Regions from separate parts of the Paenibacillus sp. JNUCC 35 genome, predicted to be linked through region 1. Evidence: riboswitches for the same ligand, from Rfam matches in the RefSeq annotation. Region 1 holds a riboswitch; each other region holds the start of a gene.

Region 1 (4,118 bases):
ACCGTCCGGTCGGCCAACGGCTCCAGATCGAGCCGCCGCATAATCCGGTCGATAAGCGCAGCGGCGTCCTCCCGATCTTCCCCGAGCCAGTTCTGGAAAGGGAACCGGCCCATTTCGACCACCTCACGGACGGTGAAACCGAGCGGAGGCAGCGCATCCTGCTGAAGCACGGCAAGCCAGCGTGCCAGCTCCTTGCGGGCGTAGTCCGCGACTTCCCTCCCCTGGAGAAGAATACGGCCTTTCGTAAGGGGGTCTACGCCGGAGATAAGCCTCAGCAGAGTCGATTTGCCGCTCCCGTTGGGCCCGATGATGCCGAAAAATTCGCCGGGCTTCACCTCGAAACGGATATCTTTGAGCACGCGGGTTCCGCCGAAACTTTTTCCAGCACCCTGCACTTCGATGATCGGTTCCATCAGCTTCTCCCCCATTTCTTCTGTTTGCGCAGCAGATAAGCGAAGAACGGCGCACCCAGAAACGCGGTGATTACGCCGAGCGGAATCTCTGTCGGGCTTAGAAGCGTCCGGGCCAGCGTGTCGGCCCAAAGGACGTAGATGGCTCCGCCAACGGCGGAAAGCGGCACGATCAGCCGGTAATCCGGTCCCGCGATCAGACGGATCAGATGAGGCACGATCAGCCCGACAAACCCGATGACGCCGGATACGGAAACGGCGGCAGCCGTCACCAGTGTAGCGGTGATCAGCACGATCAATTTCGTCCGCTCGACATGGATACCCAGATGGGCGGCTTGACGTTCCCCGAGCGCCAGCAGGTTGAGTGTCCGCGCATAGCTGTAAAGCACAACGAAAGTAACGAGGAAATACGGAAGGAGAACGGTTGTGTACGACCAGCCTTTCATAGCGAGGCTGCCCATCAGCCAGAAAATGATTTCATTGACGACCTGCTTGGACATCGACACGAGAAAAGAAACCACGGAGCCGAGAAACGCCTGCATCACGACACCGGAAAGCAGCAGCGTCTCCATACGGATTTTGCCGTCAGTCCGGGCCAGTCGTAGAACGATCCAAAGCGAAACGGCTCCTGTGGCAAACCCGACGACCGGTATCGTCCACGTACCGAAAAACGTCGTCTGCAGACCGAAGTAAATGACGAACGCCGCGCCGACGCTCGTTCCGCTGCTGACCCCAAGCGTATACGGGTCCGCAAGCGGATTGCGCAGGACGCCTTGAAAAGCGGCTCCCGCTACCGAAAGGGAGGCCCCGACAAGGATGGCCAGCATCACGCGCGGCAGCCTTACCTTCATAATAATCTGCTCTGAGGATACGGGCCAGTCCGGCGTGATTCGGTCTCCGATCCAAGGCAGCTTGCTCCCCAGAATCGAAGCGATCTGACTCACCGGCAGATGGGCCGAGCCCAGCGAAAGACTCAGCACAATAGAAAGAAGAAGGAGTAAAACTCCTACTCCTCCCCAAAGTCCCCATTTAGGTTTCATTTATTTCACCAAGTCCGGATAGATGGCTTTAGCCATTTGCAGGAGTCCCTCTGTCAGACGCGGTCCCGGACGGGTCAGCGTATTCTGGTCGAGACCGATCACCTGGTTGTTTTTAACGGCATTGATTTCGTTCCACCCGCTGCGTCCGCGAATGAGTTCTTCAAGATTTTTCTTCGTTTTGTCATCCACCACGTCTTTGGCGAATAAAATAACGTCCGGGTTCTGCTGGATGATTTTCTCCTCGCTGATCTGCTTCCAGCCCGTAATGTCGGAAGCGACATTGACACCGCCCGCCAGCGTGATCAGCTCATCCATAAATTCGCCCTTGCCGACTGTCCAGCCCGGGGAGAATTCGATGTAGACTTTTTTCTTCTTGTCCGCCGCTACGGTTTTTACAGCATCCGTAACTTTCTGACGGTCTTCTTTCATTTTTGCGACGACTTTTTCCGCCTGTTCCTGATGGTCGGTAATCTGGCCGTAGAGCTGAATATTTTTCATGACGTCGTCAAGCGTCTTAGGCTCCACCTTGAACACGTTGATACCCATGGCGCGCAGCTTTTCAACCGATTCTTTTTTCATCGAAACGCCTGTGAAAACAATGTCGGCTCCCGACGCGATAACCGATTCCTGGTTAGGCTGCGTAATTCCGCCCATTTTCGGCTTCGTTTTCGCTTCCGCCGGATAATCGTCAAAATCGGACACGCCGACGATTGTATCGCCCAGACCGATCGCAAAAAGAGCTTCCGTCTCCGCCGGCGAAACCGACACGATTTTACCGGGCGCTTTCTCGAACGTAAATTCCTTGCCTGTCGCATCGGTTACTTTCAAAGGATACTGCGTTTTCTTCGCGCTCGTTTGCGGAGCCGTGCTTGCCGCCGGAGAGGCCGAGCCCGCCGTCCCGTTATCCGTGCTTTGCTTGCCGCAGGCTGCCAGGCCGACGGCCATCGTCAAAACAAGCAGCAGCAGGGCGTATTTAAAACCCCTAGCGGTTCTTCGATCGTTGTTCATGTTCTCTACTCCCTTGCTGATTTAGTTTGACTTGAGGTTGTCCCACGATGTTCGCGCATGTCAACAAAAAATCCCCTCTATCCGGAGATAGAGGGGATAACTTTCGGAATCACGAGGTGAAACGGCCGTCAGTCGGACGTCCTTTCCGGTTTCGCGCGATCCTCTCCTCGAAGGATATTGTGCTGCAAACCGGCAGGCAGGTCTCCTGACTTACGGATGGCTGACCGTCTTGCCTTCCCATCCGCGCGCGGACAGTGACATCGTAAGACGATCTCCGTATTACAGTGGCGGGACCGTGCCGGATTTGCACCGGCTTCCCTTTTCACCCTGGGCTTCGGCTCCGCTGGAGACGCCGCTTCGGGACCTGACGGTAAACGTATGAGGTTGGGCCTTCAAGTTCATCCCCCATTATAGGCCAAGCGGCGCCGGAAAGACAAGGACTTTAGTCACCGCACCGCTTGCAGTTCCTCGCACGGGCCATAAAGTCGTGGCGGCGCCAAGGCCGTCGCGTCAGGATTTGGCGGCGATCTTTTTGAGCACCTCGAACGACTGCTCGGGATTGCGGCTGTTCACCGCCATGAAAGCAACGAGCCCTTTGCCCTCCACGCCGTTATCCTTCATCCACTTGGAATACTGGAGCGGAATGCCGTACAGGTGCGTCTCCTTCTTGGGCGCTTCGGGCGGATTCTTTTTCTTCCCGGCAGGTTCAATCGTCGCCTCGAGTACGCCCTCCGGATAGTCCTCCTGCTTGAAATGCTCTTCCAGCGGTAAAAATGCCCCTTCGGCCGCATAAATCTTAAACTGTTCTTCGGGGATGATCAGAATACCGTGATTGCCGTATCCCATTTCGACGATCATCTTCTCATTGGAAAAAAGCGGGGACGTATTCAAATAGATGGACGGCTTGTCCCCCACAAGCGCTTTCAACGAATTCTCAAGCTTAAAAGCGGCATCGACCGGTATACCGTCACGGGCCATCATAAAGATGGAAACATCCGCTTTGGGCTGGGCCTTCCCGCACCCGGAAACCAAGACGGTGAATAATAGAAGCAGTACAGCAGCCGAAAACCAGCGTTTCTGTGTCATCGTAATCCCTCCGTTGCCTGATAGCCTGTGCAAACGCTGCAAAAAAGCCGGCATTTACCGGCTCTTCTGGACTAGATTCATATATTCGTTAATCTTATGATCAAGAAGCGTACTCATTTCAATTACGGACTCGGAAGTCATAGCCTCACCGGACTGAACCATCTGTTCCAGTCTGTGCCGCATAAACTGAATTTCTTCTTCCAGGTGAAAGAGGGAGGCTAATTTGGCAGGTCGTTTGGATAACCAGCGTTGATCGGAAACGTCATGGCTGTACCAACCCGAGTTGTCGGCCAGACGATATTCTAAATAAGCCATACATATCCCTCCTTTACCCTAAAGATATCAGTTTTTTCCGATTCTGAAAACTATTTTTTGGACAAGTCTTTACAATTTTTTCACAAAAGACCCAATACGGTCCAAAGCCTCGTTCAGCTGTGAAACGGAAGTCGCATAGGAGCAGCGGACGAAGCCTTCGCCGCCGTTGCCGAACACCTGTCCCGGAACGGCCGCCACCTTCGCTTCGGTCAGAAGCCGCTGAGCGAACTCTTCCGAGCTGAGGCCCGTCGAAGCGATG
Region 2 (4,118 bases), 2.7 Mb from region 1:
CGTGTATGTTGCCGCATAGACGACCGGGTTGACGATGGGACCCGCCAGAATGACGACTACGCCTATGTACAGCGGCATTCCCTTGTTGATCAGCCGCCGGACGACCGGGATCATGCCGCATTCGCAAATCGGAAAGAGGATGCCCAGCAGACAGGCGAACACGAATCCGAGCAAAGGATTCCGGGGGATCGCTTTGCGGATCCAGGTCTCCGGGATGTAGACCTGCATGAACGAGGAAAGCAGCACACCGAGCATAATAAAAGGAACCGCTTCGAGCACGATGCCGATAAACATCGTCTTGAACAGGCGGATGACCGAAGGGTCCGGCAGCACCGCATTCCCTGTCCGCACGGCTTGCCAGGCCAGTATAGCCAGGAAACTTCCCGCTGCGATATAAATCAGGTGTCTTTTTCTCATCCCTCTGCTTGCTCCGCTGAAATGCACGTTCTCTCCTCCTGTGTAAGACAGTATTTTTATTTTAATCGTAATCATTACGTTTTTCAACAAAAAAGACTTCTCCCTTACCCTGATCCTCTTCTTCATCTCTATGCGAGTCTGCCCGAATCTATGACAAGCTCCTTCCCTTGTCCGGTCCGTGAAGCCAAAAAAAATCCCGGCACGCGAAACCGCGTTACCGGGATAATGCTTCAGCGGCTCGGATTTAAACCTGCACGATCCGTATCACTTCCGCGGGAGGTCCGCAGGTTCCAGCCGTTTTTCCGGCTTCCAGTAAAGGAGAGCCGCTTTGAAATTGTGCGGGTAAATCAGCTTGCCGTCTTCTTCACGCACATAAGAGTACAAGAGATCAACGGCCTTCCTGCGGTCATACTCCTTGTCCAAAACCGCGCTCAGGTTGTCCTTCAGCAGCTCTTCCTCCGTATCGTAGGCATATGTTTTGTGCAGGTTGACCATTTTACAGTTCGCATCGATTCCCAGTTCATATAGCAGATTCTGCAAATGGATGTAATCTCTGCGTTGAAATTTGATCCGGCAGCCCAGCTGCTCCTGGATGTCCTTGTAGTGCGGTCTCTCGGGACCGCTTACCATCCCCGCGATTCCGAGACGCTTCGCCGTGTTGTTGATGTGCAGCAGCGCCCGGTCGATTTCCTGCATCCGGTAGTAACAATTGACGCCGAATACCACGTCGGCTCGCTCCACCTCGGGAAGCTCTTCCCACTTGGCATGCACGAAGTTTAAATGATTCCAGCCCTTCCGCTCCGCTGCGGCTCTCAGGAAAGCAAGCACGCTTTCGGAGCTGTCGACACAGGTGAGGGAACCCGCTTTCTCGGCCGCTTCGAACGTATAGTTTCCCCAGCCGGGACCGATTTCCAGCACATCCTCGCCGGGATCAATCAAAGCGATCAGCTCCTTGCGTAGGTTGGCGACCCAGGAATCCACCCCGGCTTGTTCTTTCTTTTTCATAAAAGCGTTCCAGAACCCTTCTTCCTTGACGTCATCGGTCATCCGTACGGGAAGATTTCCGTCCCAGTCCTTCATCCCCTCCTGCCAGAGGGTTTTGTAATTCGTATTTAGTTTGACTCCGTAATACATCGTTTGCCTCCCCATGCGGTTTGAAGATCTTTGTTCATACTTCTTTTGATCAAAATGCGGCGGACTTCATTTTACGTGTAAAGCCGGAGGAGTCAATCGATCCGAAACAAATAAAAACATCCCGCCGGAGGCAGGATGTTTGGGTTCATCGCATGAATACGCTCGGGTCGGGACCCGGACGATTAGGGAGAACATTCGCATCAACGCCATCCTATCCGCGTAGGAATGAAGTTACCGGTAAACAGGCAGGTCTCCTGACTCGGGAACCCTATGCGCGCCTTCCCGGATTAACCAGTGACGTGATGCGCTTCGGCCGGGGCCTCTCCCCCTTTTCCCCTTACAGTGGCGGGACCGTATCGGAATTGCACCGAACTTCCCTTTTAATCCGTTCCCTCTCCCCGGAGAAAGAACCGGAACCTGTTTAATAAAGAATGTTTGATAGTCCATTATCTTAAGAAAAGCATGCATGCCAAACAACTTCACGGTTAATAGTAGTCCAAATCAGGCGTTTTGGCAAATGACCGAAGCGTACGGGCAAGCAGATGTACCGGTAAGGCGGGCCCACCAAACTTCGGACTATTAAGTGGAGCCGCGACGGTTTATGACTCCGCTATTCCCCTTCCATAATCAGGTTGATTTGATTAATAAAATCTTTTGCCAGCCCAAGCTGTTTATATGCAAATTCCAAATCTCCGCTGCCTGAAAGTGCGAAATCCAAGTTACCTAAAGTGGACATAAGGATGCGTGCGGTAACAGCAAATCCAAAAGCTTGCTTATCGGCCTGAATATTCATCTGACTCCAGATATACTGAAAGGTTGGCTCCTGAATTCCGTTGAATAATGCAAGATTGCCTACATATGAAGCCAAATCCCAGTATGCGGGCATCCAGGATAAATCCTCAAAGTCCGACCAGACCCAGCCTTCGGGACTCGGTATTAAGTTTCTTGAATGGGCATCTCCATGAGACGGTAGTAGCAAACTTGTTTCGAGACGCATCTGTCTATCCATCGCGAAGAACAGACTTAGCAAGTTTTGTATACGCTGATCCGGATGCTTCATTAATCTAAAAGCCGATTGACATGTCCGCTCCCAAACACCAAGCATAGGAATCTCATCGGTAAAATCTTTCAATGCCAGTGAAAGTCTATTCACCAGTTCAACTGCTTCGCTTGGCGAAGGGCGCCGCAGTTCTGTAGGGGGAACATACTTCCAAAACGTCATCCATGTGCCGCCAATATCGTATGGTCCTGCGTCCGTACGGTCAGTTGGCAATCGTACCGGCACTCCCTTTGATTGGAGATGACGTGCGGCTCTTAATTCACGAACCAGTACCTTGTAGGCGTAATCTGCATGATTTTTTGAAAGCACAGTGGCTATTCGGGCCACAATCGGATACGGGGCCAAATGAACGATCAGGTTCCCGCCATTACCAAGCTCGAGAGGAGTAATGTCCTTTAATCCGGCTTTTTCTGCTATTAAAACGGCTTTTGAAATAAGGCTGCTGTTATTCGGCACTCCGAGGACTCCTTAGTTAAGGTTAAAAACATCTTAGCATCGTTGTCGTGTCCCTGATAGGTATTAAATATTTAACAATTAACTATTCCCCATTAACTCTTCTGTTAACTTGAACTTCCGTCTGGAGATGCTGACAACTTACTAATTTCGGCCCCTTCACATAGGCTGTTAGAAACCCCACGAACGGAGTCTGAGAAGATGAGCCTGCCAAAAGTCCCCAAACATCTCGCCTGGCACGAAACCTTAGAGCTTCACGAGCTTGTGAGCCTTCAAACCGGACAATTGATCGCGTTTAAACAAAAATTGCCGACGCTTACGGACGAAGGGCTTCAAACGCTCTTTAGAGAGGCGATACAAACCTTGGAGCAGAATCTGAACGAGCTGCTGGCGTATTATCCCAAAGCGCATGCTTCCTCCAGGAATAAAAATCCGGAGCTGCCCGTCCTGGAAGCGGGACAGCTTCTCGGTTTTGCCAAAACGGCCGTACGCGGCTACGCCTGCGCCCTCACGGAAACCGCGACTCCCCGTCTCCGGGCAACCTTTGTGAAACATCTGTTGAGAGCGGTCGAATTTCACGCCAAAGTGTTCAACCGGATGTATGCGGACGGTGCGTACCCCGCTTATGACCTGAAGGAACTGCTGGAAAACGACGCGGCCAACGCTCAAGCCGCCCTCTCCCTCGAATAACGGCAAAAAACCGCCAAGGAACGATACGCCTGCTCCTTGGCGGTCTTTCGGCATGCGGCAACGGCTTCCGCCCCGCACATTCTTTTATTGAAACCGGTAGGTCCATAACCGCTCGTGGCCGAACCGTTCCTGCACCTCTTTGTCGTTCGCGGATTTGCCGCTCAGCTTTCCGTTGAGCTGGAACTGGGAGCTGTGTGCAAGGATCGAGCCCAGCTTCTGCCCCAGATACGGCCTGACATCGCTCACGATATCCGCTTTGCCGAGCACATCTTCGCATCCTTTGGAAAAAGCGATGCAGTGAACGACCGGTCTCTCTTCCACGGGGATTCGCTGGACCGTATCAATCACGGCCGCGCCCGTTGCG
Region 3 (4,118 bases), 2.4 Mb from region 1:
ACGGCACGATGGAGGATTTTGACGAGCTGCTTCTGGAAGCGCGCAAGCGCGGGCTAAAAATCATGATGGATCTTGTGCTGAACCATACCTCCGACCAGCATGCCTGGTTTAAAGAATCGCGTTCTTCCAGGGACAATCCCAAACGCGACTATTATATCTGGAGGAAGGGGAGAGAGGGGCTCTTCCCGAACAACTGGGAGTCCTACTTCAGCGGAAGCGTCTGGGAGCACGACCCGGAGACGGATGAGTATTACATGCATCTGTATTCGAAGCATCAGCCCGACCTCAACTGGGAGAACGACGAAATGGTCGACGAGCTTTTCCGGATGGTGCAATGGTGGCTAGGCAAGGGAGTCGACGGTTTCCGCTTCGATGCCATCGCTCATATCGTAAAAGCGCAGGGGCTGCCGGATGCCGATAATCCCCGGCATTTGCCCGTTGTGCAGGCTTACCAGCTTTTTTCGAATCTGGAAAAGGTACATACGCTGCTGCACAAACTCAATGACCGGGTGCTGTTTAACTACGACATCATGACGGTCGGCGAAACATCCGGACTGGGTCCGGAGCAGGCGCTGGATTACGTGGGGGACGAGCGCCATGAGCTGAACATGGTTTTCCAGTTCGAGCATATGAATCTGGATGCGGCTTCCGCCGGGACGGGCAAATGGGAGTCGAAGCCGTGGACCCTGCTGGAGCTGAAAAAAGTGATGAGCCGCTGGCAGACGGTCCTTCACGGCAAAGGCTGGAACGCCAACTATCTCGGCAATCACGATCAGCCCCGTCCCGTTTCGAGGTTCGGAGATGAAGGCCGGTACCGGGTGGAATCGGCCAAAATGCTGGCTGCGTTTCTCCTGACGCTGGAGGGGACGCCGTATATTTTTCAGGGGGAAGAATTCGGTATGACCAATGTCGCGTTCGATCTGATCGGCGATTACCGCGATGTGGAAACGATCAATTACTACAAGCAGGCCAAGCTGCTTGGCAAGCCCCAGGACGAAGTCATGAAGGCGATCTGGAAAAAAAGCCGGGACAACGCCCGCACCCCCATGCAGTGGGACGATACGGCGAACGCCGGATTTACGACGGGGGAACCGTGGATCAAGGTCAACCCGAATTATACCGGGATCAATGCGGCGGCAGCGGCAGCAGATCCGAAGTCCGTCTACCACTACTACCGCAGCCTAATCGCGCTTCGCAAAAAGCATCCCGTCATCGTTTACGGCGAATACAAGCTTCTGCTTCCGCTGGACACGGAAATTTATGCGTATACGCGGACGCTGAACGGGGAGAAGCTGCTGGTGATTCTGAACTTTTTCGACGGAACGCCGGAGTTTACATGGCCGGAAGAGCTGGGAAAGGGGAAGGACGCGGAGCTTCTCATTTCAAATTACGATCCCGTCTCCGGCGAAGATACCGGCGTCCTCAAACTGCGGGCTTATGAAGCCAGAGTTTATCTGCTCGGTTGAGGGGGAGCGTTTATCGGCATAGACAAGTTCTTTGACCGGATGTTATGATGAACAGAACACAATCGAATATGGTAAAAACAGGTGCGGAGCCCATTCGAACGGATCAGACAGTCCATAAGAACCGGGTTCGGCTTAAAACGGGAAGTTCGGTGAAAGACCGACGCGGACCCGCCACTGTAAGGAGCCCCCTGCAATCGCAGGGAAAATTTTTTTCGGCATCAACGTCACTGGATTTTCCGGGAAGGCGCCGAAGAAAGCTCCGAGCCAGGAGACCTGCCTGTTTAAATAACACTAGATAACCTACGAGGATTTAGGGAGGTGTTGAGAACGGCTGAATCGCTGCCAACGGCGGCTTGCCGGAACGTGGGCGTACAAGATTGCCCGGGGCCGGCGACTGTGCGGGTTGGAAGCATATGCGGGATATTCCCGCTTAATGGCTCGAAAGTTCGAAGCATTTCTATCCGAAGAGGGTGGAAATGCTTTTTTTATTGTCCGGACGAGACGGGAAGGCAAACGGCAGGTCGCCGGAAGGCGCACCGCCGTGCATATAGAAGGCCGCCTGTTCGAAGCGGACAGGAAGGCCGGACTGCTTGATAACGGTTGTTCAGCGTAAGCGCTGGAGCTTTTTTTACAGGGAAGAGGAGGAATGGGAATGGCCGGTAAACTGCTTATCATCGGATTTGGCCCCGGGGACGAAGCCCATATTACAAAACGCGCGCGCGAGGCGATTTCGGAAAGCGAAGTCATTATTGGCTATAACACTTACGTGGATCTGATACGCAGCCTGATCGACGGCAAACAGGTCGTGCGTACGGGCATGACCGAGGAAGTGAGCCGTGCGCAGGAAGCCGTCAGACAGGCGGAGGCCGGACGTAAGGTGGCCGTTATATCCAGCGGAGATGCGGGCGTCTACGGTATGGCGGGTCTCGTGTACGAGGTGCTGATCGAGAAAGGATGGAAGCCGAGCGATGGCGTGGAAGTCGAAATCGTGCCCGGCATCTCGGCGATCAACTCGTGCGCTTCGCTGCTTGGAGCTCCCGTTATGCACGACGCATGCACGATCAGCCTCAGCGATCACCTGACGCCGTGGGATCTCATCCGGCGCAGAGTCGAAGCGGCCGCATCCGCCGATTTCGTCATCGCGCTGTACAACCCGCGGAGCGGCAGAAGAACACGCCAGATCGTGGAGACGCAGCAGATTTTGCTGAAACACCGCTCTCCCGATACTCCGGTGGGTATCGTCAAAAGCGCCTACCGCGACAGGGAGCACGTCGTGCTGACGACGCTTGCGGAGATGCTGGAGCATGACATCGGCATGCTTACTACCGTGATCATCGGCAACTCCGCGACCCGCAACTACGAGGGACTCATGATTACGCCAAGGGGCTATCAGCGCAAGTATACGCTGGACAGCGATATTCAGCCCCTGCGCCCTCATGAGCGTCTCCGGCGGGAAGCCGAGCCGTGGGCTCTGGAGCAGGAAGCGGAAACCGGCGCGGAAACGGAAGCGGCCCTGACGGGACAGCCCGGTACCGCTTTCCGGTCCGCGGAGCAGCGGGAAGCCGGCAGCGCCGGTCTGCCGTCCTTCTTCGACGAGGACGAGTACGGGGATGACGGCTACGGCGAATACAGCCCCGAAGCCGAAGGGACCGGTACTGCCGACGACTACGACCGCGAAGATTCGCCGGTCCGCATACAAGCGGCCGGGACACGGTCCGCGTACGATACGCCCGCGTCTTCGGGGGCCGGGGAGTACGGGGACTCGGCGGTTGCGGTCGCCGTACGTCCGTCTGCCGCACCTGCGGCTTCCTTCGAAGCTTCGGCTCCTACCGCGTATGAGCTTGCGGAAGAGGCGCTCCGTCTCGTGACGGGCGAGCCCGTCGGAACGGCTCCCTCCGCTTCCCCAAGCGGATTTTTCCGCCAGCAGGCTATTCTCGAGTTCGCCGTCAGCCCCGGACTTGCGAACAAAAACCTGACTGCCAAACAGCTGATGGTCCTCGCGGCCGCTGTCGGCGATACAGGAACGATGGAATATACGCCTCATCATCAGCTGCTCGTCAAGCTGCGGACCGACGATCCCGATTCCGTAACGAAACGGCTTCGCGGAGAAGGGCTTCTGCTGGCTCCGGTCGGCGATGTGGTCCAGGTCAAAGCCTGCGACTTCTGCAATATGGACAAGGGCGACGCCGTGCCGTATGCGGAGGAGCTTCACGATCTTCTGGGCGGAGCGGCCGTGCCCAAAGAGATGAAAATCGGTTTCAACGGCTGCGGCATGGCCTGCTACGGCGCGGTGAAGGAAGATATCGGCATCGTGTACCGCCGGGAGAAGTTTGATCTGTTCCTCGGGGGGAAAACGGTCGGCCGCAATGCCCACGCGGCGCAGCCCGTTGCGGAAGGCATCGAGCCGGACAAACTGGTCGAGACCATAGAGCGGATCGTCGCCCGGTACCGGAACGAAGGGCACCCGAACGAACGGTTCCATAAGTTTTTTGCCCGCGTAAAAGAGCTGGAAGGCTACCGTCACCGGGAAGTCCCCGCTTTTCAAATCGAAAACGCTTTGTGCGGAGATTAACGAACCCGTAAACATGAGGAGTTCTTTTCAATACAGGGATACAAAAAAAAGGAGGCAGAACCGATGGATGCGGTACTGTT

What was found. A riboswitch is a leader RNA that binds a small molecule or an ion and turns the genes downstream of it on or off. The one in region 1 is predicted to bind cobalamin.
Region 2: another riboswitch for cobalamin. It lies ahead of AC2TF6_RS11790 (class I SAM-dependent methyltransferase); the one in region 1 lies ahead of AC2TF6_RS23580 (ABC transporter substrate-binding protein).
Region 3: another riboswitch for cobalamin. It lies ahead of cobJ (precorrin-3B C(17)-methyltransferase); the one in region 1 lies ahead of AC2TF6_RS23580 (ABC transporter substrate-binding protein).

What each region holds. Positions count from the first base shown of each region.
Region 1 is NZ_CM177771.1:5,215,626-5,219,743, forward strand. Features, by position in the region: gene AC2TF6_RS23570 (ABC transporter ATP-binding protein) at 1-413, opposite strand, end outside; gene AC2TF6_RS23575 (FecCD family ABC transporter permease) at 413-1,450, opposite strand; gene AC2TF6_RS23580 (ABC transporter substrate-binding protein) at 1,451-2,458, opposite strand; cobalamin riboswitch at 2,637-2,841, opposite strand; gene AC2TF6_RS23585 (hypothetical protein) at 2,969-3,544, opposite strand; gene AC2TF6_RS23590 (aspartyl-phosphate phosphatase Spo0E family protein) at 3,599-3,859, opposite strand; gene AC2TF6_RS23595 (aminotransferase class I/II-fold pyridoxal phosphate-dependent enzyme) at 3,929-4,118, opposite strand, start outside.
Region 2 is NZ_CM177771.1:2,537,387-2,541,504, reverse strand. Features, by position in the region: gene AC2TF6_RS11795 (permease) at 1-507, opposite strand, end outside; gene AC2TF6_RS11790 (class I SAM-dependent methyltransferase) at 682-1,551, opposite strand; cobalamin riboswitch at 1,779-1,987, opposite strand; gene AC2TF6_RS11785 (aminoglycoside phosphotransferase family protein) at 2,162-3,067, opposite strand; gene AC2TF6_RS11780 (spore coat protein) at 3,266-3,754, shown strand; gene bshB2 (bacillithiol biosynthesis deacetylase BshB2) at 3,839-4,118, opposite strand, start outside.
Region 3 is NZ_CM177771.1:1,338,006-1,342,123, forward strand. Features, by position in the region: gene AC2TF6_RS06020 (glycoside hydrolase family 13 protein) at 1-1,466, shown strand, start outside; cobalamin riboswitch at 1,573-1,761, shown strand; gene cobJ (precorrin-3B C(17)-methyltransferase) at 2,119-4,038, shown strand; gene AC2TF6_RS06030 (sirohydrochlorin chelatase) at 4,102-4,118, shown strand, end outside.